DNA from 3 places in the Streptosporangium sp. NPDC051022 genome. Region 1 is predicted to be linked to each of the others. Evidence: riboswitches for the same ligand, from Rfam matches in the RefSeq annotation. Region 1 holds a riboswitch; each other region holds the start of a gene.
The links. A riboswitch is a leader RNA that binds a small molecule or an ion and turns the genes downstream of it on or off. The one in region 1 is predicted to bind S-adenosylmethionine.

Region 1 (9,691 bases):
AGCATCCGCTCGACCGCCAGCACCACGCCCAGCTCGTTGGCGAACGCCGACAGCCAGTCGTGCCGGTTGGCCAGCATGATGATCTGCCGGTAGTCCCTGACCTCGAACAGCTTCTCCGCGCCACGGTGCATGTATCCCACGACCGGCTCGGCCGCGCTGATCCGCTCCCCGTCCATGGTGAGCCGCAGGCGCAGCACCCCGTGGGTCGACGGGTGCTGCGGCCCGATGTTGAGGACCATGTCCTCGGTGGCGAGCTCCTTGCCGCCCGCCGCCGCGACCGCGTCCGCTCCGGCCCCGATCCCCACGTTCACTTCCCGGGGCGCGCCCTGGGCACGAGGCTCAGTCATATGCCCCATGCTGCCACGTCAGCGGCGGGAGGCGAGATCCCGCAGAGCCGCGATCAGACGGTCGACGTGCTCGGTGGTGCTCCCGATGCCGATGGAGGCGCGCACCGCCGAGGCGGTCACGTCCTCGCAGCCGCCGTCCTTGGCGCCCAGGAGGTGGCGGACGAAGGGGTGGGCGCAGAACTTGCCGTCGCGGACGCCGATGCCGTACTCGCCCGACAGGGTCTCGGCGACCTGGCGGGCGGTGAACCCGTCGACGACGAAGGAGACGATGCCGACCCGCGGGTGCTCCGGGCCCCACAGGGACAGCTCGTGGACGCCCTCGATGTCCGCGAGGCCCGCGCGCAGGCGGCCCAGGAGGCGCTCCTCCTCGCGCACCAGCGCGTCCCAGCCGGTGGCGGTCAGCGCGTCGCAGGCGGCGGCCAGCGCGATCGCGCCGAGGACGTTCGGCGTTCCGGCCTCGTGCCGGGCCTCGGGGTCGGAGTGCCACTCGGTCTCGTCGTCGTTCACGGCGCGCACCGCGCCGCCGCCCCTGAGGTACGGCTCGGCCGCCGACAGCCAGTCGGAGCGGCCGATCAGCGCGCCCGTGCCGAAGGGGGCGTACAGCTTGTGCCCGGAGAAGACCACGTAGTCCAGGTCGAGCGCGGTCAGGTTGAGGCGGCGGTGCGGGACGAGCTGGGCGGCGTCGACCAGGATGCGGGCGCCGTGGCGGTGGGCGATGTGGGCCAGGGCTGCGATCGGCCACAGTTCGCCGGTGACGTTGGAGGCGGCGGTCACGACCAGCAGCTTGGGGCCGTCGATCGCGGCCAGCGCGTCGTCGGCCGCGCGCACCGCCTCGCCGGGGAAGGCGGGGGCGGGCAGCCGTACGGCGTCGGCCCACGGCAGCAGCGAGGCGTGGTGCTCGGTGTCGAAGACCACGGTGGTGGTCCCGGAGGGCAGGCTGCGGGCCAGCAGGTTGGTGGCGTCGGTGGTGTTCCTGGTGAAGATCACCGAGTCGTCGGGGCGGGCGCCGACGAAGGCGCGCACGGTGTGCCTGGCCTGCTCGTAGCGGGCGGTGGTCAGCTGGGAGGCGTATCCCGCTCCGCGGTGGACGCTGGAGTAGGCCGGGAGCGCGGCGGCGACGGCGGCGCTCACCGGCTCCAGACAGGGGGCGCTGGCGGCGTAGTCGAGGTTGGCGTAGGAGACGAGCCTGCCGCCCTTCACCGGGACCTCCAGGTCCGCGCCGAGCACCGCGGGGATCGGGCGGTCGTCGCAGGCGCGCGTCGCCGGGACGGTCACGGCGGTGTTCTCGACGGTCTGGGGGACGGCGGAGGCGGTGGAGGTGAAGATCGTCAGAGTGGACACGCCGGTGCTCCTTAGAGGTCATCGGACCCCAAGCCGTCGGCGTTGGTGCGTGGAGCCCGCGCTTGCCCGACACACTCCGTGCCGGACCAGGTCCTCACCCGGGGCACCCCGCCGCGGACGCGAGGGTTGCCGGCCAGCGAGCCGGGGCTTGTCACTGGCACTCATGACCTACGGATCGGACTATACCCACAGCCGGGCCGTGCTTGGCAAGTCCGGAGAACGGCGCGGCGTTCCGGGGTGGAGGGAGCGGACGGGGCCCACGGGACGGCGGGCGGACCGGGGGGAAGGGCGATGAGCAGGCCGGGAGAGGGCTGCGACGGGTCCGGGGAATGTTCCCGAGGAGGGCGGGAGGAGTTTTCGGGGGTGATCCGGAGGAACTTCCGGTCCTGTCCGATCGTCTGGTGCTTTGACCGGGCCGGATCCGAGGACTGGAGGACACGATGGAATGGATCGCCGACCCGGCGAGCTGGATAGGGCTGCTCACCTTGGTCGCCCTGGAGATCGTGCTGGGGATCGACAACATCATCTTCATCTCGATCCTGGCCGGGAAGCTTCCCCCGGAGCAGCGCGACAACGCCCGCAAACTGGGCCTGCTGGCCGCCCTCGTCAGCAGGCTGGCGCTGCTGCTGGCCCTGTCGTGGGTGGTACGGCTCACCGCCCCGCTGTTCGAGGTCTTCGGCCACGAGATATCGGGGCGCGACCTGATCCTGATCCTCGGCGGCCTGTTCCTGCTGGCCAAGAGCGTCCACGAGATCCACGGCCACACCGAGGACGGTCCCGGCCACTCCGGCACCGGGGCGGCGGTCACCTCCTTCGGCATGGTGATCGTTCAGATCATGCTGCTGGACATCGTGTTCTCCCTCGACTCGGTGATCACCGCGGTCGGCATGGTCGACGAACTGGCCGTCATGGTCATCGCGGTCATCGTGGCGGTCGTCGTGATGCTCTTCGCCTCGGGCCCGATCAGCCGGTTCGTGGACAAGCACCCGACCATCAAGATGCTCGCGCTGTCCTTCCTGGTGCTGATCGGCGTGGTGCTCATCGCCGAGGGCCTCGAGCAGCACATCTCCAAGGGATACATCTACTTCGCGATGGCGTTCTCGCTGGTGGTGGAGCTGCTGAACATCCGGGCGCGCCGCAGGTCGGCCCTCGCGCGGCGGGCCGCCGCGGACGGGGACGTCGCGGGCTCCGGGGACTCCGGGGAGCCCGGGACGTCCGGGAGCCCGGTGAACCCGGAGGGCGGGCGGAACTCCGGGAGCCCCGCGAACCCGGAGGGCGGGCGGAACCCCGCAAGCGGGTGGAACCCCGGGAACCTGGAGAACCCCGGGAACCCCGGGACCCCCGGGAACTCAGGGGCTGAGCGGTCCGATTCCTGACGCAGGATGCCGGTTTTACGTGGACTATTACCATGGTTGGGTGCACTTTGATCCATGGAGTCCGGAATTCGTCGCCCATCCCTACGACGTCTACGCCGAGCTGAGACGGGAACGGCCGGTCGGCTTCTACGAGCCGACCGGCCAGTGGCTCGTCGCCCGGCACGCCGACGTCAACACGCTGCTGCGCGACCGCAGGCTCGGCCGCTCCTACCTGCACGTGGCCACGCACGCCGAGTTCGGCAGGCCGGACGACCCCGAGTTCCAGGATCCGTTCTGGCGGGTGGTCAGGGCGGGGATGCTGGACGTCGAGCCGCCGGTCCACACCCGGCTGCGGAGGCTGGTCTCCAAGGCCTTCACCCCGCGCATGGTCGAGGCGCTGCGCCCCAAGGTCGCCCGGATCGCCGGGGAACTGGTGGACGCCTTCGTCGAGCGCGGTGGGGGGAACCTCATCGCCGAGGTGGCCGAGCCGCTGCCGGTGACCGTGATCGCCGAGATGCTCGGGGTGCCCGAGGCCGACCGTCACCTGCTGCGTCCCTGGTCGGCCGACATCTGCGGGATGTACGAGCTCAACCCGTCGGTCGAGGCCCAGCACACCGCCGTACGCGCCGCCCAGGAGTTCTCCGACTACCTCGTCGGGCTGGCCCGTGCCCGCCGGGCGGACCCCGGCGACGACCTGATCAGCGCGCTGGCACTGGTGGCCGACGAGGGCGACACGCTCTCCGAGGAGGAGCTGGTCGGCACCTGCGTACTGCTGCTCAACGCCGGGCACGAGGCCACCGTCAACGTCACCGGCAACGGCTGGTGGTCGCTGTTCCGCAACCCCGCTGAGCTGGAACGGCTCCGCGCCGACCACGGCCTGCTGCCCACGGCGATCGAGGAACTGATGCGCTGGGACACCCCGCTGCAGATGTTCGAGCGCTGGGTGCTGGAGGACATCTCGGTCGGCGGCGTGGACATCCCGCGCGGCAGCGAGGTCGCGCTGCTGTTCGGCTCGGCCAACCGCGACCCCGAGGTGTTCGCCGACCCCGACCGTCTCGACGTCGGCAGGACCGACAACCCGCACATCTCCTTCGGCGCGGGCATCCATTTCTGCCTGGGCGCCCCGCTGGCCAGGATCGAGCTGGCCGAGTCGTTCGGCGCCCTGCTCCGCAGGGCACCGAAGATGGAGCTCGTCACCGAGCCCTCGTGGGGGCCGGGCTACATCATCCGTGGCCTGCGGGCCCTTGAGGTGCGGATCTGACAGACGCCTCCGCGGTCACCCGACCGGTCCTCCGGCCCGTTTCCTCGCCGGAGGACCGTTCCAGCCTTGGCGGGACTCCGATCAGCGCCTGCCGGTCCTGCGCAGCCAGATGGAGCCGGGGGCGTCGGTGGTGAGTGACGCGGGGACGAGCTCGGGGTGCTCGTGCCAGAGCCAGGAGGAGAACAGCAGGATCTCGTAGCCGGAGTTGCCGACGAGGAAGGCGTGCAGGAAGTAGTCCTCGTTCCAGTCGCGTCCCTCGCGCAGCCAGTCGTCGGGGTAGTCGAACGGCCAGAAGACGTCGTGGACGTGGACCACGACCCCGGGGGCGAGCCGGGGAAGCACCTGGAGGAACAGCCAGATCACGTCGGATCCGGCCTTGGCCACGTGGGTGGAGTCGATGAACAGGATGTCGCCCGACTCCAGCTTGGCGTAGGTTTCCAGGGGCACGTCCTGCACCGGTACGCGCAGCAGGGTCAGCCGGTCGCTGTCGCCGGGACGCATCAGGCCCAGCAGCCGGTCGGGATAGGGCTCGACGCAGGTCACCTCGACGGAGGAGTCGAGGGTGTCCAGCGCGACCGCGGTGGAGAAGCCGGAGCCGATCTCCATCACCCGCCGGGGCCGATGGTGGCGCAGCATCGACCGGTACACCGCCGCGTCGGCGGCGCAGAACATGGAGTTCGACGGGGTGTATCTCGGTCCCTCGAAAGGGGCGCCGAGTTCTTCGGCCAGATCGGCGGCCAGTGCGGTCTGCTCCGCCTCACGCAGGTCGACGCCCGGAACGCGGTCCTTGCCGGGGGTCCGCTTCCAGTCGAGAGCCCGTTTCACGTCGGCCGCGGCGGTGAGCGGAGAGTAGAAGTGACCCGGGGGCATCCAGGGCGGAGTGGTGAGGGCCGCACCCACAGCCCGTACCGTCCGCACCGTGCGTCGCCGTAATGGCTCTGACATGAAGGATTTTCCTCGTCTTTGGCGTTGACTTGTCGCGGCTGGGAAAACTGAAAGTCTGGGTCGGTCGGGGTTGGAGCCGGGATTCCATGACGACACGCCGGGCCGTGCGCCGGTCCGGTGGTTGGTGCGCGCTTTTAGCCGTTTTAGTTTTGCATGTTCTCTGCCGTTTGGATGAGAATCCGGCGGGTTATCTCCCCCGCGGACGCCCTCCGGTGAAGGGGGACGGCCGGGACCTCAGGTCCGGGTCTGGGCGAGCCAGCCGAAGCCGCCGAGGCCGCCCGGGGCGATCAGCTCCGCCTCCTCCGAGGCCCTCGCCAGGGCCCGCAGGTAGGCCGCCGGGTCGCTGCGGGCGAGGTCGAGGGACGGACGGGCGCCGGTGACGCCGAGGGCGCGCAGGGCCTCCCGCTGGGTGGTCAGGGTCGTGGTGACCGCCCCGGCCCGCTCTCCCGCCGCCGCGCAGGCGTCCAGGGCGACGTGGGAGGTGATGTCGCAGGACCCGTCAGGCACGGGCATGACGATCCCCCCGTCGCGGTAACCGGCCAGCGTGCCGTACGGCGGGCGGGCACCCAGGCTGTGGGCGTAGTCGATCGCGACGGCCCGGCCGTGTGCCAGCCGTACGATCACCGAGGCCCAGGCCTGGTCGCGGGGCCGGCCGATCTCGGCCCGCTCGCCCACCTCCCGCATCGGCCACCAGCGGTCCAGCCAGGCCGTGTCGGCCTCCTCCGGCCGGTCGCCGAGCCGCTCCGCACCGCTCGAGGGGTCGACCATGACGAGACGGGGACCGTCCGGCGTCTGCTCGGCGACGTCCACGGGAACGTTGTCCAGCCACTCGTTCGCGACCACCAGCCCGTGGATCGCCTCGGGTACGGCCGCCGCCCAGGCGATCTCCACGGGGAGGCCGGCCGGTCGGGGGGCCAGGTCGACGCAGGTCACCCGGAGCCGGGAGCGGAGCTCGGGGGGCGCGGCGGCGAGCACGTGGACCGCCAGCGTGCCCTCGCCCGCGCCGATGTCGACCAGGTCGAGCGCGGGCCGGGTGCCCGCGGGGCCGGGCCCGTCCCGCCCGGCGAGGCGGGCGTCGACGGCGACCAGCTCGCGCAGCACGGCACCGGAGAGGACGGCCGAGGCGCCGACCGAGGTCCTGAAATGGGCGGAGGGGCGTTCACGCAGGTAGAAGCCGTCCTCGCCGTAGAGCGCCCGCTCCGTCGCGGTCCGCCAGGTGAGCCACACGCCCACTGACAGTACAGGCGGGCCCATAACCCCGCAGAGAGTGGATCATGACAGTGGCCCCGGGCGCCTCACTCAGGGATCATGGCTGTGGCGGGGCAGCCGGCGGTGCGGAACGGGGAGCGAGAGCGTCGCCGCTTTCGGACACGTGCCTTCACGTAGCCCGGTGGGACGGGCCCGTTACGCTGGTCAACTGGGCACGGAGCCCCCATCTTGTCAAAGGACGGGACGTCATGGACGCAGTCGATCGCCCGGCGCGGCTGGCAGTCGGAGTGGTTGGAGCGGGCCGGGTCGGCTCGGCGCTCGGTGCTGCGCTGGCGCGGGCGGGTCACCGGATCGTCGCCGCGAGCGGGGTCTCCGACTCCTCCAGGGAACGGGCCGTCGAACGGCTCGGCGTCGTCCCGACCCGCCCGGAGACCGTGGTGGCCAAGTCGGACCTCATTCTCCTGACGGTCCCCGACGACGTGCTGCCCGACCTGGTCTCCGGACTGGTCGGCACCGGCGCCGACCTGCGGGGCAAGCTGGTGGCCCACACCAGCGGAGCGTACGGCCTGGCCGTGCTGAACCCGGCGATCAGGGGCGGGGCGCTGCCGCTCGCGCTCCACCCGGTGATGACCTTCACCGGCAGGGACGACGACCTGCGCCGTCTGGCCGGCATCTCGTACGGTGTCACCGCGCCCGACCCGCTCCGCCCGGTGGCCGAGGCGCTGGTCATCGAGATGGAGGGCGAGCCGGTCTGGATCGCGGACGCCGACCGGCCGCTCTACCACGCCGCCCTCGCGGGCGCGGCCAACCACATGGTGACGCTCGTCGCCGAGTCCTCCGAACTGCTGGAGAAGATCGGCGTCGAACAGCCTGGCCGGATGCTCGGCCCGCTGCTCGGTGCGGCCCTGGAGAACGTGCTGCGGCTCGGCATCGCCGGGCTGACCGGTCCCGTGGTGCGCGGCGACGCCGGGACGGTCCGCAAGCACGTGGACGCGCTGATCCTCGCGGCACCCGAGGCGGCGGACGCCTACGTGGCCCTCGCTAGGCTCACGGCGGATCGGGCGCTGGCGGCCGGCCTGCTCAAACCCGAGGCCGCCGAGCGTCTCCTGGACGCCCTGGGAGGAAACATATGGACGTGATCGTGGCCGCCGACCGCGCCGGGCTGGTCAAGGCGAGGCGGACGCTGGGGATCGGCGCCCCCTCGGGGGGAACGCTGGCTCTGGTGCCGACCATGGGCGCGCTCCACGAGGGACACCGCTCGCTCATGCGGCTGGCCCGCGAGCAGGCCGACCACGTGGCCGTGAGCATCTTCGTCAACCCCCTGCAGTTCGGTCCCAACGAGGACTTCTCCCGCTATCCCCGGACGCTCGACACCGACCTGGAGGTCTGCGCCGACGAGGGTGTGGGCCTGGTGTTCGTCCCCACGGCCGAGGTCATGTACGCGCCGGACCGGCAGGTCGCGGTCTCGGCGGGGGAGATGGGCACGATCGTCGAGGGGGCGTTTCGCCCCGGGCACTTCGACGGCGTGCTGACCGTGGTGCTCAAGCTGTTCAACCTGGTCCAGCCGGACGTGGCGGTGTTCGGGCGCAAGGACGCCCAGCAGCTGGCCATGATCCGCCGGATGGTCGCCGACCTCGACCTGCCGATCTCCATCCTGGGGGCGCCCACCCTCCGCGAGGCGGACGGCCTGGCGCTGTCCAGCCGCAACCGCTACCTGTCCTCACACGAACGGCACGTGGCGCTGACCCTGTCCCGGGCCCTGTTCGCCGGGGCGGAGCGGCGGACGCCGGAGGAGGTCCTCGGGGCCGCGCACGCCGTACTGGACGTCGAGCCCGAGATCGCGCTCGACTACCTGGTGCTGGTGAACCCGGCGACCTTCGCCGGGGTCGAGGAGGGATACACCGGGGAGGCGATCCTGGCCCTGGCCGCCAAGGTCGGATCGACCAGACTGATCGACAACGTGACGATCGAGCTCTGACGCTTCCGCCGGTCCGGGCCCTGCGCGGGCCCGGGACGCGGGAAGAACGGGGAGGCCCGGTGGAGACGGCGGGGACCTTCGCGGAGATCTCCGGAGCGTCGGATATATTCCGCGCAGGCGCGCACGTCACCAGGCGGCGCGACCGACCGAGAGGTGATCGACACATGCTTCGCACCATGCTCACGTCCAAGATCCATCGTGCCACCGTCACCCAGGCCGACCTGCACTACGTGGGATCGCTGACCATCGACGAGGATCTGCTGGACGCGGCGGGCCTGCTCGCGGGCGAGCAGGTTCACGTGGTGGACATCGACAACGGCGCCCGGCTGGTGACCTACACGATCGCCGGCCCCAGGGGCTCGGGGGTCATCGGCGTCAACGGCGCCGCCGCCCGGCTCGTCCACCAGGGAGACCTGGTGATCATCATCGCGTACGGCCAGCTCGACGACGCCGAGGCCCGGACCTTCCGGCCCCGGATCGTGCACGTCGACCGCGACAACCGCGTCGTCGACCTCGGCCACGACCCCGCCGAGGCGCCTCCCGGCCTCCTGCGCGGCGACGAGCTCCACGAGGAGCTCCAGGACGTCCTCCACCGGGACGGCCTGCACAGGGCCGCGCACGACCCCCGCTGACACGGGGCCCGTCCCCGCGTGCGTGGGGAGCGGGGCGCCGATCCCCGACTCACGCCTCTGCGCCGCCATCGTCGACCGGCTCACCTTCGGCGGTCGGCGTGCTCACGGTGCGTCTCCTCCCGCTGCACGTACTTCTTCAGGCAGGACGCGTCCTGAATCCTCAGTTGCTCAGCCAGGTTGTCGATCACCTCGGTCGGCACCTCGTCCAGCGGATCCGCCAGGAATCGACCGATGTAACGGACTGTCGTGAGCTGTACGGCGTAACCGAGCCGGCTGTGCGGACCCCGGCACCTCTGCACCGGCCTGCGGTCCGCGTCAACATGTGCTAGGTTAGACCCAGTTGCAGTTGTGGTACCCATAGAACTCGTGTGCGCCTGACGGTATGTAGCCTCAGGTGCATTTTTGTTTGCCGGTTATCTCCGGGTGTGGGCCTATCTCGGCGACGCGGAATTCGTCCGATGCGGATTTCGGCTTTGCGCCTATTGAGAGGAGACCAACATGGCTTCTGGCACAGTGAAGTGGTTCAACGCGGAAAAGGGCTTCGGCTTCATCGAGCAGGACGGCGGCGGCGCCGACGTCTTCGCGCACTACTCCAACATCGTCTCGCAGGGCGGCTACCGCGA
Region 2 (9,691 bases), on a different contig from region 1:
GTGCACGCCGATCCGGGTGATCCTGCCGCCGTGGGTCACCGTACGGCCCACGCGGTCGGCCTGCGCGCCGAGCACGGTCTCGCAGCAGTCCATGAACGCCCCGGCCCAGCGGGCGGTGAGGAAGCCCGCGTGGTCGGAGCCCAGGACGCCCTCGAGGAGCTCGGCCGCGACCTCGTCGGGCAGCAGGCTGAAGTATTCCGGCGGCGCCCAGGGGGTGTGGGAGAAGTGGGCGATCCGCAGGTCGGGCCGCTCGACCCTGAGCATGGCGGGGACCAGGCCCAGGTGGTAGTCCTGCACCATCACCCTGGCGCCGTGTGAGGCCTCCTCGGCCAGCGCCATCGCGAACGCCTCGTTGTAGGTCTGGTACGACTCCCACTCCCGGCGGAACCTGGCGTCGAACTGCGGCCGGTTGGGGGTGTCGTAGAGGAGATGGTGGACGAACCAGAGCGTGGAGTTGGCGACCGCGTTGTAGGCGCGGTGGAAGGTGGCCGCGGGGATGTCGAGCATCCGCAGCGCGCCGGTGTCGTAGCCCGTCCGGTCCAGGCGGCCGCCGGGGGCCAGCCGTACGGCGCTGCGGTCCCCGTCGGACAGCGCGGCGCAGACCCACAGGAAGTCGAGGTCCTTGGCCACCCCGGACAGTCCGGAGACCAGTCCGCCGCCGCCCCTGCGCATGGTCAGCGAGCCGTCCTCGGACAGGGTGAAGGAGACGGGGCCGCGGTTCGAGGCCACCAAAGTCGCGCTCATTTTGATCCCCTCGCCTAGGACTGGCTTGTCCCGAAGGTTAACCAAACATAACCGGCGACCGTAGGATGTCGAGCGACTGTGACCGCTGATGGGGGCTCGTGATGGCGCTGGACGAGACGACCGAGGAACTGGCGCGCGCAGCCGCAGGAGGCGACCACCGCGCGCTGGGCGAGCTGCTGCGGCGGATCGAGCCCGAGGTGCTGCGGCACTGCGGGCGGATCCTGCCCTACCGGCAGGACGCCGAGGAGGCCTCCCAGGACACCCTGCTGGCGGTGGCCCGCAACATCGGCCGCTTCGAGGGACGGGCGCGGTTCAGCACATGGCTGCACATCGTGACCGCCAACTGCGCCCGCACCACCTACCGTTCGCTGAAGCGGCGCTCGGCGGAGCAGAGCTCGGAGGAACTGCCGCTGCTCAACAAGCCCGACGTCGCCCGGGTGAGCGTGATCGCCGGTTCCCGGCTCGACCTGCTCGACGCGATGGAGGCGCTGGAGGCGGACAAGCCCGATCTGGCCCAGGCGCTGGTGCTGCGCGACATCTGCCAGCTCGACTACAACGAGGTGGCCGAGCAGCTCGGCATCCCGCTGGGTACGGCCAAGTCCCGCATCCACCAGGCACGCAAGTATGTGCAGGGGGCGCTGGGCGACGCCTACGGTTTCTGACCTCGTCGTGGCGGCCGGTCAAGACCGGCCGCAGTGACCGACGGGGACGCGGGCCTGTTCCGGCGCTCCGCGCCGACCTGCGACGGCAAGCTTGTCCGAAAAATGACACACTTTGTCTTATCTGGCGAGACGACTGGTCAGGATCGCGGTAGGTCGGGGTAGAGTGCTTGAGACCTGCGTGTCAGGTTTACAACTGAACATTGCTCATCCAGAGGGGTGGAGGGACCGGCCCTGCGAAGCCCCGGCAACCCTCCCGGTTCATGACTCGCGATCGGGCGAGGTCGACCGGGACAGGTGCCAATTCCGGTCTGTGGCCAGGGTGGTCGCAGACGAAGATGAGGGAAAGGCCTCGCTTCATGGCGCTCGCGAACACTGAATCCACCACCTCGCTCGACTTCGGTCCCGCCGTCGCGCTGTCCTGTCGGGAGTGCGGTGCCCGCTACGAGCTCGGTCCGAGCTTCGCCTGTATCGAGTGTTTCGGGCCCCTTGAGATCGCCTACGACTTCGGGCGCGTGACCCGCGAGCAGATCTCCGAGGGGCCGACCAGCATCTGGCGCTACCGTTCCCTGCTGCCGGTCCCGGCCGACGTGGCCGCCAAGCCCAACATGGCGCCCGGCTGGACCAAGCTCGTCAAGGCCGACAACCTCGCGCGTGAGCTGGGCCTGCGCTCGCTGCACGTCAAGGACGACTCCGGCAACCCCACCCACTCCTTCAAGGACCGCGTGGTCGCCATCGCGGTCGAGGCGGCCAGGAACTTCGGCTTCCACACCCTCTCCTGCTCCTCGACCGGCAACCTGGCGGGCGCGGTGACCGCGGCCGCCGCGCGGGCGGGTCTCGACGCCTGCGTGTTCATCCCCTCCGACCTGGAGCAGGCCAAGATCGTCATGGCCTCGGTCTACGGTGGCAAGCTCGTCGGCATCGAGGGCACCTACGACGACGTGAACCGCTTCTGCTCCGAGCTCATCGGCGACGAGCTGGGCGACAAGTGGGGCTTCGTCAACGTCAACCTCAGGCCCTACTACGCCGAGGGCTCCAAGACCCTGGCCTACGAGATCGCCGAGCAGCTCGGCTGGCGGATCCCCGACCAGATCGTCATCCCGGTCGCGTCCGGCTCCCAGCTGACGAAGATCGACAAGGCGTTCAAGGAGCTGATCGCGCTCGGTCTCGTCGAGGACAGGCCGTACAAGATCTTCGCCGCGCAGGCGGAGGGATGCTCCCCGGTCTCCGCCGCCTACAAGGCGGGTCACGACGTGATCCGGCCGGTCAAGCCCGACACGATCGCCAAGTCGCTGGCCATCGGCAACCCCGCGGACGGCCCCTACGTGCTCGACATCGCCCGGCGTACCGGCGGCGCGGTCGAGGACGTCACCGACCCCGAGATCGTCGAGGCGATCCACCTGCTGGCCAGGACGGAGGGCATCTTCGCCGAGACCGCGGGCGGTGTCACCGTCGGCGTGCTGCGCAAGCTGGTGGAGTCGGGGCGGATCGACCCCGACGGCGAAACGGTGGTGCTCAACACCGGCGACGGCCTGAAGACCCTTGACGCGGTGGCGGGCCAGGCGCGTCCCACCGCCGTCATCCGGCCTTCTCTCGACGCGTTCCGCGCGGTCGTCGCCTGAACTCCTGAAAGGTACTGAATTATGAGTGTTTCTGTGCGGATTCCGACGATTCTCCGTACGTACACCGGTGGCGAGGCCGAGGTGAACGGCGAGGGCGAGACCCTGCGGGACGTTCTCCAGAAGCTCGACGCCGACTTCCCGGGGATCGGTGCCCGTATCCTCGATGAAACGGGCAAGATCCGTCGTTTCGTGAACGTCTACGTCGGTGATGAGGACGTCCGTTTCGCCGACAACCTCGACACCGCCACGCCGGCAGGTGTCCAGATCTCCATCATCCCCGCGGTCGCCGGAGGCTGAGCCCCGATCTCCCGGTGGTCACCGAGGGGTGATCGCCGGCGACGGCCCGAGGCGCTCACTGCACCGAAACGGCACTCATAGGACACATTTCCGCACCCGCACCGGCCTGGCCGTGTGCGGGTGTCGTGTTTTGTGATGCAAGCTCATATTTGTGGCATCGAGATATAATGTAATATTTAACTAACTAATCGTGATAGCAAAACTATGTCTGCGTGTTGAATGCGTCCGTAAAGCGGTAGTTTGCTGGTTGACTCTGTTGCCCTACGGTCTCCCACAGGTATGGTCGAGGACGATCGACGTAGGCGATGTCTCCGCCTCGGAGATTGAGGACCTCGCGAAGGAATGGGCGGCGTCCTCAAGTCCAGTAAGAGGAGTCGGAAGTGGCGCAAGGCACCGTCAAATGGTTCAACGCGGACAAGGGCTACGGCTTCATCGCGGTAGACGGTGGTAAGGATGTTTTCGTCCATTACTCCGCGATCATGATGGATGGCTATCGTGCGCTCGAACAGGGCCAGCGGGTCGAGTTCGAGATCACGCAGGGACAGAAGGGACCTCAGGCGGAATCCGTTCGAGCAGTCTGACCCGGCCTCTCCGTCAGCTCGTCGGGAACTGCCGGAGGGTCACGTGGCAGCGCAGTCCGCGAGGATCCCCTCCGGCTCGTAGGCCCGGCTCGTCGTTTCGATCGGCGGGCCGGGCCTTCGCCTAAGCTGTGACCAGGTCAAACGGACCCTGGCTTGCACTCGACAGGGGAGAGTGCTAAACAGTTGCTTAGCACTCCCTGCCGGTGAGTGCCAAACCTGGATCGAGACGATGGGGTCCGCCGAACGGAGTCGCGGACCCACATGCCGTCGCGGGCGTCGGCTCGATCTGGTGCAAGCCACCCTGTGTTTGGGAGGTCTAGCCGTATGGCAGCCAAGATGATCGCGTTTGACGAGGACGCCCGGCGCGGTCTCGAGCGTGGTATGAACCAGCTCGCGGACGCCGTCAAGGTGACCCTCGGCCCCAAGGGCCGTAACGTCGTTCTGGAGAAGAAGTGGGGCGCCCCCACGATCACCAACGACGGTGTCTCCATCGCCAAGGAGATCGAGCTCGAGGACCCGTGGGAGAAGATCGGGGCCGAGCTCGTCAAGGAGGTCGCCAAGAAGACCGACGACGTCGCGGGTGACGGCACCACCACCGCCACCGTGCTCGCCCAGGCTCTGGTGCGTGAGGGTCTCCGCAACGTCGCCGCCGGCGCCAACCCGATGTCCCTGAAGAAGGGCATCGAGGCCGCCGTCGAGCGCGTCTCCGAGGAGCTGTCCAAGCTGGCCAAGGACGTGGAGACGAAGGCGCAGATCGCCTCCACCGCCTCCATCTCCGCGGGCGACCCGCAGATCGGCGAGATGATCGCCGAGGCGATGGACAAGGTCGGCAAGGAAGGCGTCATCACCGTCGAGGAGAGCAACACCTTCGGCCTGGAGCTTGAGCTCACCGAGGGCATGCGCTTCGACAAGGGCTACATCTCGCCCTACTTCGTCACCGACCCGGAGCGTATGGAGGCCGTCCTCGACGACCCGTACATCCTCGTCGTCAACTCCAAGATCTCCGCCAACAAGGACCTGCTCCCGGTCCTCGACAAGGTCGTGCAGGCCGGCAAGCCGCTGCTGATCATCGCCGAGGACATCGAGGGCGAGGCCCTGGCCACCCTGGTCGTCAACAAGATCCGTGGCCTGTTCCGCTCGGTCGCCGTCAAGGCTCCGGGCTTCGGCGACCGCCGCAAGGCCATGCTGGGCGACATCGGCATCCTGACCGGTGCCCAGGTCATCAGCGAGGACCTGGGCCTGAAGCTGGAGTCCACCACGCTGGACCAGCTCGGCCGGGCCCGCCAGGTCATCGTCACCAAGGACGAGACCACCATCGTCGACGGCGCCGGTGACGCCGAGCAGATCGCGGGCCGGGTCAACCAGATCCGCGCCGAGATCGAGAACACCGACTCCGACTACGACCGCGAGAAGCTGCAGGAGCGCCTGGCCAAGCTGGCCGGTGGCGTGGCCGTCATCAAGGCCGGCGCCGCGACCGAGGTCGAGCTCAAGGAGCGCAAGCACCGCATCGAGGACGCCGTCCGCAACGCCAAGGCGGCCGTCGAGGAGGGCATCGTCCCCGGCGGTGGTGTCGCGCTGCTGCAGGCCGGCGCCAAGGCGTTCGACAAGCTCGAGCTGTCGAACGACGAGGCCACCGGTGCCGCGATCGTGAAGAAGGCTCTGGAGGAGCCGCTGAAGCAGATCGCCGTCAACGCCGGCCTCGAGGGCGGCGTCGTGGTGGAGAAGGTGCGCAACCTCACCCCGGGTGAGGGCCTGAACGCCGCCACCGGCGAGTACGTCAACCTGTTCGAGTCGGGCATCATCGACCCGGCCAAGGTGACCCGCTCGGCGCTGCAGAACGCCGCCTCCATCGCGGCGCTGTTCCTCACCACTGAGGCTGTCATCGCCGAGAAGCCCGAGAAGGCCGGTGCCGCTCCCGCCATGCCCGGCGGCGGCGACATGGACTTCTAAGTCCAGGCGCTTTCCCAAAGAGGCGACCCCGGGGTACCGGGGTCGCCTCTTTGGTTTTCCGGGGGACCGGATTCTTTCCGGCCGTTGTTCCGGGCCCGGTGTTCCGAAAGTGGGATTGATGTTCCGTGGCGGATAGGTGTGGAGCCAATTACCGTTCGTTTCACGACGGTTTCGAACATCGGTGAGATCGGGACGGCTCGTTTTCCCCGAGAAGCCTCATCTTTGCCGGGAAGACGGCAGAAGCTTCGCCTGTCTGGAGCATTTGGGTTGCGGGGCATAGTCGGCTGCGTTCCAGGCGTGGTGTACCAGGGCGTTGCCGTGCAGCACCATCGCGTCGGCCCGGAACGCGTCGAACCTCCTGAAACGCTCCTCGGCGGCTCGGAGGAGGGGGGTCGCGATTCCCTGGCGGCGGGTGGGTTGGGTTCTGTGGGTTCGTGCTGGGGCGGGTTCGTGCTGGGGTTCGGTGGGTTCGTGCTGGGGTGGGTTCGTGCTGGGGTTTTGTGGGTTTTGTGGGTTCGCGCTGCGGTGGGTGGGTGGTCCGGCCGGCCGTTGTTGGTTTCGGTCTGGTGGGGTCAGGCCTGCGGCCTGGCGGGCGCGGTGGCGTGTGTCCTTTTATACGCCGGCCGGACCACCCACCCACCTCCGCGCACGACTTGCTCCGCCGTACGGCGCGCAGGCCGTAGTTGGTCCCTCTCCGGCCGCCCATCGGACTCGGGGCGGCTGAAGCAACCCGTGCGGGGCCGCTTCAGAGCCCGTCACCGTAGCTGAAGCCTCACTTTCGAAAGGAGCGCATGGCTGAGGTGGGAGGCTGCGCACACTGAGGAAGCCTCACCCACCCGTGGGGCGGCCGCTTCGGTGAGGCGCCTGATGCCCACCCCTCATCCTTGTCCAGAGCGCCCCACTTCATCGATGCCCGATACAGGCGGTCGCGGTGCCGCCCTTACGATCGCCGCTGTCATCGATCACCAGCATGCCCCAGCCGTGCGGTGCGGTCGCCGGATCGTCCTCCGCAGCATCTCCGGGCGCCGCGCGTTGACCAGCTCGGGATCCACACCGACTCCGACAGTAGGAACTGGAGCCGCCGCACCGCGGCATGCTGTGCCCCGGCCACCGGCTCGGCCCCGGACAGGCAGGTGAGCGTCTTGTTACGCTCGCGTGGGGCCAGCAGCCCGGTCGGATACTCGCGAAACCCGCGCCGCCGCCCAGCGCCGAAAGCAGGTCATCGAACCCGGCCGCGTACCCCTCCAACGGCCCCGGAGCGGGCGGGCACGGGCAACCGTTACCGCCCATGGTCACCCAAGTCGCACTTCGGGGTCGAGAGGGCTTATCTCTTCTCTGCCCGGCTCATGGACACATCCTCGCCATATCCAGTTGGCCGAGGGAAGAAGGAAGCCATCGGGGCTGGAGGAGGTTGGCAGCGAGCGAACGGCTCAGGATGAAGTGGGGCGCTCTGGACAAGGATGAGGGGTGGGCATCAGGCGCCTCACCGAAGCGGCCGCCCCACGGGTGGGTGAGGCTTCCTCAGTGTGCGCAGCCTCCCACCTCAGCCATGCGCTCCTTTCGAAAGTGAGGCTTCAGCTACGGTGACGGGCTCTGAAGCGGCCCCGCACGGGTTGCTTCAGCCGCCCCGAGTCCGATGGGCGGCCGGAGAGGGACCAACTACGGCCTGCGCGCCGTACGGCGGAGCAAGTCGTGCGCGGAGGTGGGTGGGTGGTCCGGCCGGCGTATAAAAGGACACGCGCCACCGCGCCCGCCAGGCCGCAGGCCTGACCCCACCAGACCGAAACCAACAACGGCCGGCCGGACCACCCACCCACCGCAGCGCGAACCCACAGAACCCACAAAACCCACAGAACCGCTAAACATCACACCGGTGACCTACTGAATCACCATAAAAACCGCCGTAAACACCCCAAGCACTACAAGCGCCAGGACAACCGGCTGATCCAGGAAACGCGCCTCAGCGTAGCTCGACGGGCAGGTCGGCGGTGTGCAGGACGGTCAGGGAGGTGACCGCCCTGGTCAGGACCACGTAGAGGCGGGCCAGGCCGCGCGGCTCGGCGCTGACGATGTCGGCGGGCTCGACCACGATGACGTGGTCGTACTCCAGACCCTTCGCCAGGGTCGCCGGGACGATCAGCAGGCGGTGCTCCTCGGCCGAGTCCTGGCTCAGTACCCGGTGGTCCAGGGCGGCCAAGGCCGCGGAGACCGCGGCGACCGAGGCGTCCGGGACGATGACCCCGATCGACCCCTCACGGGACAGCACCTCCCACGCCGCCTCCCGCACCGCCTCCGTCAGGGACGCGGCGTGGCCGGGCGTGCGCCGTACCGACAGGGAGCCTGCGCCGGGCCGCAGCGATCGGGGCGGGGCCAGGCCGGGGGCGACGGAGGGCAGCAGGCGGGCGGCGTAGTCGAGGACCTCCCGGGGGACGCGGAAGCCGAGGGTGAGCTCGGTGACCGCGCCCTCCTCGAAGCCCAGGTGCGTGAGCACCTCCTCCCAGGAGCGCGCGGACCAGGGGGTCGTGCCCTGCGCGAGGTCGCCCAGGACGGTGGCCGACCCCGTACGGCAGCGCCGCCCCAGCGCCCGCAGCTGCATCGCCGACAGGTCCTGGGCCTCGTCCACGACCAGATGCCCCAGCGGGGCGGTCCGCTCGATCAGGTCGCCCAGCTCGTCCATCAACGCGCCGTCCGCGGCCGACCACTTCGCCGAGCGGAACGACTTGGCCGGTTTGGCCCACAGCAGCAGGGCCTGCTCCGAGGCGGTCAGGTCGTCCTTGGCGGCGGCGGCGAGGAACTCGGGGTCGCTGAGGAGCCGGTGGAGCACCTGCTGCGGGGTCAGCTTGGGCCATACCGCGTCCACCAGCTGTTTGACCGGCTTGGAGCGGGCGACGGCGTCCTGCACCCGGTCGTCGGGGGACTCGCCGCGCTGCTCCATTCGCACGAGCACCATGTGGGCCAGCCGCTGGGCGAGGGTCGCGCGGCCGGGACCGTAGCGGGTGGTGCCGCGCAGCGAGGCGACGATCTCGCGGACCTCGTGGTCGGCCACCCGGTAGCGGTTGACCCCCTTGGTGAACAGCACGCCCTCGGTGGGCTTGACGACGTGCATCCACAGCGCGCGCCTGAGCACCGGTACGATCCGCGCGTCTCCCTTGATCGCGCTGACCGCGGGATCCTCGGGCGCCGCGTGGTCGCCCAGGATCGCGCCGACCGTGGTCTGGTCGACCTTGACCTCGCCCAGCGCCGGGAGCACCGAGGAGATGTAGGACAGGAAGGCCCGGTTCGGGCCGACGATCATCACTCCCGACCGGGCGAGCTTCTCCCGGTGGGTGAAGAGCAGGTAGGCGGCCCGGTGCAGGCCGACGGCGGTCTTGCCGGTTCCGGGCGCCCCCTGCACGCACACGGTACGGCCGAGCTCGGAGCGGACGATCTCGTCCTGGTCGGGCTGGATGGTCGCGACGATGTCGCGCATCGGGCCCGAGCGGGGACGTTCGATCTCCTCGGTGAGGATCCTGCTGTGCGTGGGGGCGCCGCCCTGGTCGAGCGGCTCGTCCTCGTAGGCGGTCAGGTCGCCGCCGTGGTAGCCGAACCTGCGGCGGCGCGTGACGCCCATCGGGTCGGACGGGCTGGCCTGGTAGAACGCCCGGGAGACTGGCGCCCGCCAGTCGATCACCAGGGGGCGGCTGCGGTCGTCGTGGACGTGCCTGCGTCCGACGTGGACGGTTCCGGGGAGGTCGTCGTCCGCCGCGCGGTCCAGGCGGCCGAAGAACAGCGGAGTGCCCGAGTGGTCGGCCAGCGCCGCCACCCGCTGGTCCAGCAGCGCCTGCAGGATCTGCTGGGA
Region 3 (9,691 bases), on a different contig from region 1:
GGGCAGCGGGGCGCGCAGGGAGACGCCCCCGGTGGCGATCGCCGACAGGCGGGTGCCGCGTGAGGCGGCGGAGGGTACGGCGGCCAGCAGCAACCTGGTGTAGTCGTCGTCCGGCTCGGTCAGCACCCGGGCGGTCGGGCCCTCCTCGACGACCACGCCGTCCTTCATGACCAGCACCCGGTCGGCGATGGAGGAGACCACGGCCAGGTCGTGGCTGATCATCAGCAGTGCGGTGCCCTCGGCCTTGCGGGCGGCCAGCAGGCGCAGGATCTGGGCCTGTACGGTGACGTCGAGCGCGGTCGTCGGCTCGTCTGCGATGAGCAGCGGCGGGTCGGCTGCGATGGCGGAGGCGATCAGCGCGCGCTGGCGGAGCCCTCCGGACAACTGGTGGGCGTACTGCCTGGCGCGTAGTTCCGGCTCCGGCACACCGACCGCGTCGAGCAGTTCGAGCACCTTCGCCGTACGGCCCGCGCGCGGCACGACATCGTGGGCGGCGAGCACCTCGGCGATCTCGTCGCCGATCCTGCGGAGCGGGTCGAGCGAGACCAGCGCGTCCTGCAGTACCAGCCCGGCGAACCGGCCACGCAGCCGCCGCCAATCGCGCGGCCCGAACCGGAGCGCGTCCCTGCCCCTGACGGCGAGCCTCTCCGCCGTCACGGTCGCGCCGAGGCCGGCCAGTCCCACCAGGGTCCTGGCCGTGACGCTCTTGCCCGAGCCGGACTCCCCGACGATCGCCACGCACTCGCCCTCGGCGATCGACAGGCTCACCCCGCGTACGGCCTCCACCCCGGCCCTGGGGAAGGAGACCCTCAGGTTCTCGACCTCGATGAGGCTCACGGCAGTCTCCCCTCGAAACGCCGCTGGAGGTGTCGCCCGACCAGGGTCAGGCTGACGACGGTCAGCGTGACGGCCAGGCCGGGGAAGAGCACGGTCCACCAGGCGACGCGCAGGTAGTTGCGGGCTTCGGACAGCATCGAGCCCCACTCCGGACTGGGCGGCTGCGGCCCCAGGCCGAGGAAGCTGAGTCCCGAGGTAGCGACGATGGCGGTGCCCATGCCGATCGTGGCGAGCACCGGCAGCGGCCCCAGGACGTTGGGCAGCACGTGGCGCAGGACCAGGACCGGCCGGCGCAGGCCGAAGGTGACGGCCTGCTCGACGTAGCCGGAGCGGCGGACCACGAAGGTCTGGGCCCTGGTCACGCGGGCGTAGTTCGAGAGGTGGAACAGCCCGATCGCGAAGATCACGTTGCCGGTGCCGGGTCCGGTGACGCTGATGACCAGCAGGGCCAGCAGTACCTCGGGGAAGGTGGCCAGCGTGTCGAACAGGCGGCTGAGCAGCTCGTCGAGGACCCGGGGGGACAGCCCGGCCAGCATGCCGAGGAGCGCGCCGGAGACGGCGGCGAACAGGACCGCCGCGGCGGCGATGCCCAGCGAGTGCCCGGTGCCGTGGACGACGCGGGCCAGCACGTCCCGGCCGAGGTGGTCGGTGCCGAACCAGTGGCCTGCGCTCGGCGGGGCGAGCGCGTGCAGCGGGTCGGCGGCCAGCGGGTCCGTCCCGCTCAGCAGCCCGGGAGCCAGGGCCGCGACCGCGGCGACGGCCAGGAACAGCAGCGGGAGGATCAGGGCGGGGCGCACGCCGTACCGGCGCACGCGGGGGGCGGGGGCGGCCGCGACCGGCGGCGCCTGGGCGACCGTCGTCATCGGCTCCTCCTCAGGCGGGGGTCGATCAGGAGGTAGGCGAGGTCCACGACGGTGCTGACCGTCACGTAGACCAGGGCCGCCAGCAGGATGACCGCCATCACCACCGGCATGTCCTTGCCGTTCACCGCGAAGAGGGTGACCTGTCCGAGTCCGGGGCGGCCGAAGACTGCCTCGACGACGATCGCGCCGCCGAGCAGGACGCCGACGAACCAGCCGGTGAGGGTGACGGCGGGCAGCAGCGCGTGCCGCAGGGCGTGTCTGGTGACGAGCCGCCACCGGGTGATGCCGCGCGAGCGGGCGGTCACCGCGAACGGCTCCTCCAGCGCCCGTTCCAGGCCTTCGCGCAGCACCTGGCCGAGCACGCCGGCGACCGGCAGGCCCAGCGCCAGGGCGGGCAGCACCAACGAGGCGAGACCGCGGTCGCCGGAGACGGGGAACCAGCCGAGGGTGAAGGAGAACACGGCCAGCAGCAGGAGCCCGACCAGGAACGGCGGCATCGAGACCGCCACCAGCTCCGCCAGCCCGGCCAGGCCGGCGAGCCGGGAGCGGCGGCCCGCGGTGGCCGGCGCGACCACCAGGGCGATCACCACGCCGAAGAGCGCGGCGGTGAGCGCGAGCCTGACGGTCGGCCCGATCTGCGAGGACAGGACCTCGCCGACGCCGCGCTGCAGGACGTACGAGCGGCCGAGGTCCCCGTGGAGCAGCCGCAGCAGGTAGTCGGCGTACTGGCGCGGGGCGGAGCGCTCCAGCCCCCACTCGGCGATGATCTGCGCCCGCCGCTCGGGCGTGTCGACGCCGTCGCCGATGAGCACGTCCACGGTGTCGCCGGGGGCGAACAGCAGTGCGAGGTAGGCCGCGGTGGCGGCGGCCCAGAGCACGGCTACGCCTGCGCCGAGCCGCCTGGCCACCGGGCCGAGCCACCCGGCGGCGGCCAGCCCCCGCCGCCGGGTGAGTGTGAGGGTGCTCACGTCCCTGTCCGGACGTCGTAGGCACCGTTGGGGGTGCCGGAGACCGGTTCGAAGGTGATCCCGGTGACTCCGGCGCCGTAGGCGATCTGGTCGGCGGGGACGTAGAGCGGCAGCAGCAGCGCCTCGTCGGTGACGACGGTCTTCTGCACCTTGGCGTAGAGCTCCTTGCGCGCGGCCACGTCGGAGGCGGCCGAGGCCTCGGCGAGCAGCCTGTCCAGCTCGGCGTCCTCGAAGTGGGTGCGGTTGATCGCGGCGCCCTTCGGCAGGATCAGGTTGAGCGCCGCCCCCGCGTCGGTGTCGCCGCGCGAGTTCTGGAAGATCTCGTACTGGTCGTCCGCCAGCGCCTTCTGCTGGGTGCCCTGGTCGACGATCTTGGGCTGGAAGTCGATGCCCGCGCTCTGTTTGACCGCCGCCTGGACGGCCTGGGCGAGGATGTCGCGGCGGTCCCGGACGTACGGCGCCGCCTCGACCGAGCGGACGGTCAGCCGCTTACCGTCCTTGACCCGGAACCCCTCCGCGTCGCGTTTGTTCCAGCCCGCCTCGTCGAGCAGCCTGTTGGCCCGTTGCGCGTTGTTCCCGTAGGTGTTCTCCAGGGAGGCGTCGTAGAACCGCGGGCTGCCCTGGCCGACGATGCTCCAGGCGCGCCTGGCCGTCCCCTGGTAGACCGAGTTGAGCACGGTGTCGACGTCGACGGCGTCCCGGAAGGCCTCGCGCACCCGCTTGTCGTCGAACGGGGGGTGGGAGACGTTGAAGTAGTAGGAGAACGCGCTGCCGGAGTTGAGGCTGCTCTCGACCTTCAGCCTGGGGTCGCCCTTGATCAGGGCCAGTTCGGTGGCGGGCACGCCCTCGATCGCCTGGACCTGGCCCGAGGTGAGCGCGCCGACGCGGACGGCCGCCTCGGGCAGGAAACGGTAGGTGATCTCCGCCAGGTGGGCGGGCCCCTGGTGCGCCGCGGTGGGAGGCGCCCAGTTGTACTTCGGGTTGCGCCGGTAGTGGACCTCCTGCCCCGGGGTGAAGCGGTCCAGGATGAACGGTCCCGTGCCGACCAGGTCGGGGCCGCCCGCCTTGAGGTCCTTGGCGTTCTTCAGCGACTTCGGGGAGACCTGGCCGGTGTACGGCGAGGCCAGGAAGTCCAGGAACAGCCCGTCCGGCGCCTTCAGGACGACCTTCAGGGTGAAGGGGCCGGTCACCTCGGCGGAGACGAAGTCGCGCAGCTGGATCGCGGCGACCGCGGCGTTGTAGCCCGGCGAGACCAGCTGGTCGAGGTTGGCCTTGACCGACGCGGCGTCGAACCTCTCCCCGTCGTGGAAGGTCACGTCCTCGCGGAGCCGGAAGGTGTAGGTCAGGCCGTCCTTGGAGACCTCCCAGGACTTGGCCAGCCACGGCAGGAACCCGCCGTCGCCACCGCGGGCGACCAGGTTGTCGAACTGGTTGTGCACCAGCAGGCGGGCCTTGTTCTGGCCCCACTGCTGGGGGTTGAACGTGATGGGCTGCGTCTCGACCGCCCAGACCAGCGATCCGCCCCCGCCGTCACCGCCCGTACCGCCCGTACCGCCACCGCCCGTACCGCCACCGGCCGCCGCGTCCGGGGTCCCGGTGCCGGTCCCGCACGCCGTGAGCGTCAGCACCCCGGCCAGCGCCAGGGCACCCCATCGCACTTTCACGTACTTCTCCTCGGAAGGGGTCGATCGTCGTCTCAGGCGACGTGCCGGATCTGGGTGGTGACGGCCTCGGACAGCACGATCCGGGCCAGGGCGTCGGCGTGGCGGAAGAGCGGGGCGTTGAGTCCGGGCCTGGCGAAGCCGCCGGTGGCCCGGCCGCCGACGACCCAGGGGCCGAAGGCGAACCGGTGGGGGTGAGGGGTGTCGGAGCGGTCGAGCAGGCGCCGGTCGGCGGGCCGTACCTTCAGCAGGCCGGAGGCCTCGTCCACCTCGCCCCGGCCGCGGAGCGCGGCGATCAGCGGGTCGGTCGCCCGGCTCACGCTGGGCGCGGGCAGTCTGGCCTCGACGAGGGTCTCGGCGACGGTGACTTCGGGCACGGTCGGGCTCTGCGCCGTCCACCGCCCGTTCCGGTGGTCGACCTTGAGGTCGGCACCGAGGAAGGTGACCACGCCCGCCCTGGCCAGAGCCCGTAGTTCCTCCAGGCGGGGACCCGGCGGGCCGCTGGCGACGTAGCCGAAGAAACCGCTGAACCACGGGTCGGAGATCCCCAGCTCGGCGAGGACCCCGTGAACGGAGAGCAGCCCGAGGATCATGGCGTGATCGGCGCTGTGCGCGGGGTCGGAGCGCCGCTCCAGGTCGGCGCCCATGTATCCGTCCATCCACCTGTGCAGCCCCGCCGAGTCGCCGAACCGCATCCGGTCGAGCGGCCGGTCGAGCCGGTCGAGGTCGAGGCGGTCGGCGTACCGGGGCACGGCCCTGCGGATCATCGCCCGCATGCCGGAGCCGCCCCACCTCTCCGCGGCGAACCTTTCCTCGAACTCCGCCCAGCCCAGCCTGGACCGCTCCGGATGGGCGGTGATCAGCTCGTGGTAGTAGGCGTAGGCCAGTTCCTTGGCGACCAGCGGCCACACGTCCCGCCGGAAGTTCCACGGCCCCTCCCCCAGCGCCCGCGCGGTCAGGAAGCGTGGTACCGGCGGGCGGGCGCCCCTGAAGGGGTAGGCGGTCTTCGCGTGGTACGGCACGCCGCGGCGCGACCCCACGTGGAGCAGCGGTTCGCGCCCGCTGGGCAGGTAGACGAGCTCCCCGTCGTGCTCGCGCACGAACCGCCCGCCCCGCCCCGAGGTGAGCAGCACCATCAGGTCGACGAACGCCAGCCCCAGGCCGCGCACGATCACCGGCTCGCCCGCGGGCAGCCGGTCCTGGCCGAGGTCGAGGTCGGCGGTGTAGCCGGTGGGCAGGTAGCGCAGCCCGCTCTCCTCGGCCAGGGCACCGAGCCGCCGCTCCTCCGCCGCCGGGGTCACGTCGCCGTGCCCCTGGGCGAGTATCACCGCGTCCACCTCGATCGTCCGGCCGTCCTCCAGCTTGACGATCTGGCCACCGGAGACGTCGGCGAGGTCCACCGCGCGGGTCGCGTGCACGTGGACCCGGACGCCGCGCGGGGCGGTGTCGACGGCGCGCCGGAAGACGTGGGTGAGGTAGGCGTTCTGGACCGGGCGGGAGACGAACCGGCCCGGCTCGCAACCGAGCCACTGGGCCAGCGACGGGCCGGGGTGGATGGGTCCCCGGCACTGGACGGACTCGTCGGTGAACAGCGTCACGTCGGCGGCGGTGGAGTTCATCCAGAGCAGCTCCGGCTGGTTCTCACGCCAGACCCGGCCGCCGCCCGGCGGATAGGGGTCGATCACGTGGACGTCCAGCGACGGCCATTTGAGCAGTTCGGCGGCGTTGGCACAGATCCGCTCCAGCAGGCAGGTGCCGGTCGGTCCGGCGCCGATGACGGCGATGGAGGCGCTCATGCCGTTCCTCCGCCCCCGTGGCCCGCCACGGGTCTTCCGCGACCGCCGAGAGGGCCACCGAAGGGGCCACCGCGGCCGCCGAGGGGGCCGCTGACAGCGCCGCTGACGGCGCCGCTGACGGGGTCGCTGACAGGGTTCACAGGGCGGCTCTGCGATGGGGCTGGTTCCAGTCGGCGTGCGAGGGCTCCACCGGGATCCGCCAGGGGTCGGTCTCCCCGTCGGGGACGGAGAGCGCGGAGAAGTCCGTGTTTCCGCGGAAGGCGGGGTGCTGGTAGAGGTCCCTGGCATAGGCCCACAGGTTGGGGAAGGCGGTCAGCGGGCGCTCGCTGATCCTGGCGGCCGGGTTGTCGCTCAGGTCGAACCTGAGCAGCGTCGGCCAGAGCCGTACGTCCGACTCGGTGATCGCCGAGCCGAACAGGAACCTGCGGCCGGCGAGCCTGGCGTCGAGCTCCTCCAGGAAGGCGATCACGGGCCGCCTGGCCTCGTGGTATCCGGCCTCGGTCGTGGCCGAGGCGACGCGTCCGGCCGCGGTGTTGGCGTATTCGTAGATTCGGGCGTTGAGCGCGTCGATGTCGGGCCTGAGCTCCTCGGGGTAGAGGTCGACCTCCGGATCGCCGCCGAACCTGGCGCCCAGGTCGAGGGTGATGTCCGGGAAGTTGTTGCTGACGATGAGCCCTGCCCGCCTGTCCCACAGCACCGGCACCGAGACGTGCCCGTCGAAGCCCGGCTCGGTCGCCTCGTAGGCCTGCCTGAGGGTGGCGAAGCCGTTCACCGGGTCGGCCCCGCGCCGTTCACGGAACGCCCAGCCGCGGCCGTCGCGGTCGTCGTCCACGTAGGACAGCGAGACCACGTCCTGCAGGCCCTTGAGGGAGCGCACGATCGCCGCGCGTTGCGCGTAGGGGCAGACCGCCGCGACATAGAGGTGGTAGCGCCCCGGCTCGGCCGGGAACTCCCCGGTGCCGTCGTCGGTGATCCGCCCCTGGAAGGGGTAGCGAAGGCCCGGCCTGCCGCCCGGCCGGTAACGGCCGTAGGCGTCCAGGTCGACGGGGCTCGCGTAGTTGAGTGTGATCTCGGACATGTGGCGCTCCCAGGCATGCCTCGGTGACCCGCTGCGGGTCCGCGCTTGCGGCACGCCCACCGTGCCGCCTGGTCTTCCCCCGGGGGCACCCCGCCGCGGCGCGAGGGTTGCCGGCCAGCCAGCCGGGGCTTTGCACTGACACTCTTAACCTAGTTAGACGGTAGGAAATACATGAATCTCTGTCAAGCCTTAAAGTTGAGGGATGTCTCATGAGATCATGAAGGTGGTCTACCGCAAGTACGACGGCTCCCTGCACTGGAACCACCCGGCCCTGCTCCTCGGCGAGGACGAGCACGGGGTGTGGACCGGCTGCCCGGCGGGCACCGTCGGCAGCAGGGGGAGCGAGCCCCCGGTCACCTGGGAGCTCCCCTTCGTGCTCCTGTTCCCCCGCGAGTCATGGTGGACGGCCACCTTCAACCCGGCACCGCACAGGCTGGAGATCTACTGCGACATCTCGACCGTGCCGAGTTGGAGCGACGGCGAGGTCACCATGGTCGATCTCGACCTCGACGTGATCCGCCTCCGCGAGGACGGCCGGGTGCTCCTGGACGACGAGGACGAGTTCGAGGAGCACCGCGTCCGCTACGCCTATCCCCCCGACGTCGTCGCGAACGCCCGCGCCTCGGCCGCCACGCTGCTGGAGGCCGTCGCCGCGGCCACGGCCCCCTTCGACTCCTCGGCCGCCCGCTGGCTCGCCCTGATCTCCTGACCCCTCCTCCCGGATCCCCGCCTTCTCCCGGGTCCCCGGCTCATCCCGTGAGGGGCCGCCGGCCGAGCGCCCGTTCGAGCGAGTCGGGGTGGCTGACGAAGTTCGGCGACAGTTCCGCGGCGTCGTAGTAGCGGTGGAAGACCGGCGTGGCGGAGCCGGAGATCGGCGGGACGATCCAGGTCCAGTCCGCCGGGCAGACCCGGCCGGCCTTCTCCTCGCGTTCCAGATGGGTCAGGAACCGCCGGGCCTCGGTGTGGTGGTCGGTCACCGTCACTCCGGCCCGGTCGAAGGAGTGCAGGACCGCCACGTTCAACTCGACCAGGGCGTGGTCGCGCCAGAGCGAGCGGTCGCTGCGGGTGTCCAGGCCGAGATGCCCGGCGATCAGCGGCACCAGGTCGTAGCGGTCGGCGTCGGCCAGGTTGCGGGCCCCGATCTCGGTGCCCATGTACCAGCCGTTGAAGGGGGCCGCCCGGTAGCAGATCCCGCCGATCTCCAGGCACATGCTCGATATGGCCGGTACGGCGTGCCAGCGCAGCCCCAGCCGCTCGAACCACGGGTAGGCGGGGTGGGACAGCGGCACCTCCAACACGGCGTCCCCGGGGACCGTGGACAGCAGCGGCGCCCCGTCCCCCATCGAGATCACCAGGGGAAGCACGTCGAACGGCGTGCCCGCACCGCCCTGCCAGCCGAACTTGCGCACCAGCGTGGTGAAGCCGACGTAGCGGGGGTCGCCGACGACCGAGCCGTCGTCCATCCCGTATCCGGCGTAGCGGATGAGCTGTTCGTTCCAGATCCTCGGCCCGGGAGCCCCAGGACGGTCGGGGGCGAACACCGTGATCGTCGGCCGGATCCGGCCGTCGGACACGGCTTCGCGGAGGTGGTTCACGCACTCGACGGCGACCCCCTCGGCCGTGCGCACCCGGCGCCGGTCGCGCACGCGCAGCGACCTCCAGTAGAGCCGCCCGATGCACCTGCCGCTGTTGCGCCAGGCCACCCGGGCCCCGAAGGCGAGCTCGTCCGGCGTGTGCGTGTAGGTTCCCGTCCTCGCGATCTCGGCGCGCACCTCACGCAGCCGGAACCGTACCGGCCCCGCGGCCGGATTCTCCTCGTGGAACAGCCTCAGGTACTCCTCGGCCACCGCCACGTTCACCGGTGACTCCGGGAGCTCCGGCCCCCTTTCGTGAACTCCCCGGTGGATCTCCTCATGAGCCCCCGCACGGACTCCTCGCATGTTCTCCGGCGCGTGACGCCAGGATCTCGGCCAGGTCGGCACAGAAAAACCATCCATGTACGAATCACGGGCACGATGTGCCGTTCCGGGCGGCACGGTGCCCTCAGCACAGTGTCCCCAACCCCACTGCGATCGTTGTGGTCCGCGGCAGCCACGCCCGGATCACCGAGCGCGAGCACGGCGACACGGGACGCAACGTTCCCCATTTTCTGTGATTCACCGGGATTTGTCCGCGAAATAGGGACATGAACGGCGAGGGCCCCGGAGAACGACAAGGGCCCCGGGAGCTGCGCTCCCGGGGCCTTGCGCTTTGGCTCCCGCGATAGGACTCGAACCTATAACCTGCCGGTTAACAGCCGGCTGCTCTGCCGATTGAGCTACACGGGATCGTGCTTCGCGCTGCTCGGCCTGGGCGTTTTCCCCGTTCCTTGCGGCGCAGGAATAGATTAGCGCACTCCGGGAGTGTGTGTCGCATCGATGCTCCGGGGTAGGTCCGAGAGAACTCCCGATCCGTGGGTAGGGTCCGGCCTAGGACGGTTGTGGAGGTG

Region 2: it holds a riboswitch for S-adenosylmethionine, as region 1 does, so the genes downstream of both, thrC (threonine synthase) here and AB0N02_RS17645 (aminotransferase class V-fold PLP-dependent enzyme) in region 1, are expected to answer to the same signal.
Region 3: it holds a riboswitch for S-adenosylmethionine, as region 1 does, so the genes downstream of both, AB0N02_RS14715 (glutathione S-transferase C-terminal domain-containing protein) here and AB0N02_RS17645 (aminotransferase class V-fold PLP-dependent enzyme) in region 1, are expected to answer to the same signal.

The regions. Positions count from the first base shown of each region.
Region 1 is NZ_JBFBCF010000009.1:103,728-113,418, reverse strand. It holds gene AB0N02_RS17650 (NADH-quinone oxidoreductase subunit D) at 1-347, opposite strand, end outside; gene AB0N02_RS17645 (aminotransferase class V-fold PLP-dependent enzyme) at 366-1,622, opposite strand; SAM riboswitch class IV at 1,742-1,857, opposite strand; gene AB0N02_RS17640 (TerC family protein) at 2,129-3,064, shown strand; gene AB0N02_RS17635 (cytochrome P450) at 3,105-4,304, shown strand; gene AB0N02_RS17630 (class I SAM-dependent methyltransferase) at 4,386-5,204, opposite strand; gene AB0N02_RS17625 (SAM-dependent methyltransferase) at 5,484-6,476, opposite strand; gene AB0N02_RS17620 (DUF2520 domain-containing protein) at 6,707-7,597, shown strand; gene panC (pantoate--beta-alanine ligase) at 7,588-8,436, shown strand; gene panD (aspartate 1-decarboxylase) at 8,601-9,068, shown strand; gene AB0N02_RS17605 (DUF4158 domain-containing protein) at 9,149-9,427, opposite strand; gene AB0N02_RS17600 (cold-shock protein) at 9,567-9,691, shown strand, end outside.
Region 2 is NZ_JBFBCF010000005.1:356,140-365,830, reverse strand. It holds gene AB0N02_RS12780 (trehalose-6-phosphate synthase) at 1-744, opposite strand, end outside; gene AB0N02_RS12775 (RNA polymerase sigma factor) at 846-1,406, shown strand; SAM riboswitch class I at 1,608-1,748, shown strand; gene thrC (threonine synthase) at 1,763-3,025, shown strand; gene AB0N02_RS12765 (MoaD/ThiS family protein) at 3,047-3,322, shown strand; gene AB0N02_RS12760 (cold-shock protein) at 3,703-3,903, shown strand; gene groL (chaperonin GroEL) at 4,228-5,853, shown strand; gene AB0N02_RS12750 (AAA family ATPase) at 7,814-9,691, opposite strand, start outside.
Region 3 is NZ_JBFBCF010000007.1:25,389-35,079, forward strand. It holds gene AB0N02_RS14690 (ABC transporter ATP-binding protein) at 1-837, opposite strand, end outside; gene AB0N02_RS14695 (ABC transporter permease) at 834-1,700, opposite strand; gene AB0N02_RS14700 (ABC transporter permease) at 1,697-2,668, opposite strand; gene AB0N02_RS14705 (ABC transporter substrate-binding protein) at 2,665-4,332, opposite strand; gene AB0N02_RS14710 (FAD/NAD(P)-binding protein) at 4,365-6,125, opposite strand; gene AB0N02_RS14715 (glutathione S-transferase C-terminal domain-containing protein) at 6,262-7,203, opposite strand; SAM riboswitch class IV at 7,240-7,353, opposite strand; gene AB0N02_RS14720 (DUF402 domain-containing protein) at 7,406-7,912, shown strand; gene AB0N02_RS14725 (nitric oxide synthase oxygenase) at 7,953-9,062, opposite strand; tRNA gene AB0N02_RS14730 (tRNA-Asn) at 9,455-9,530, opposite strand.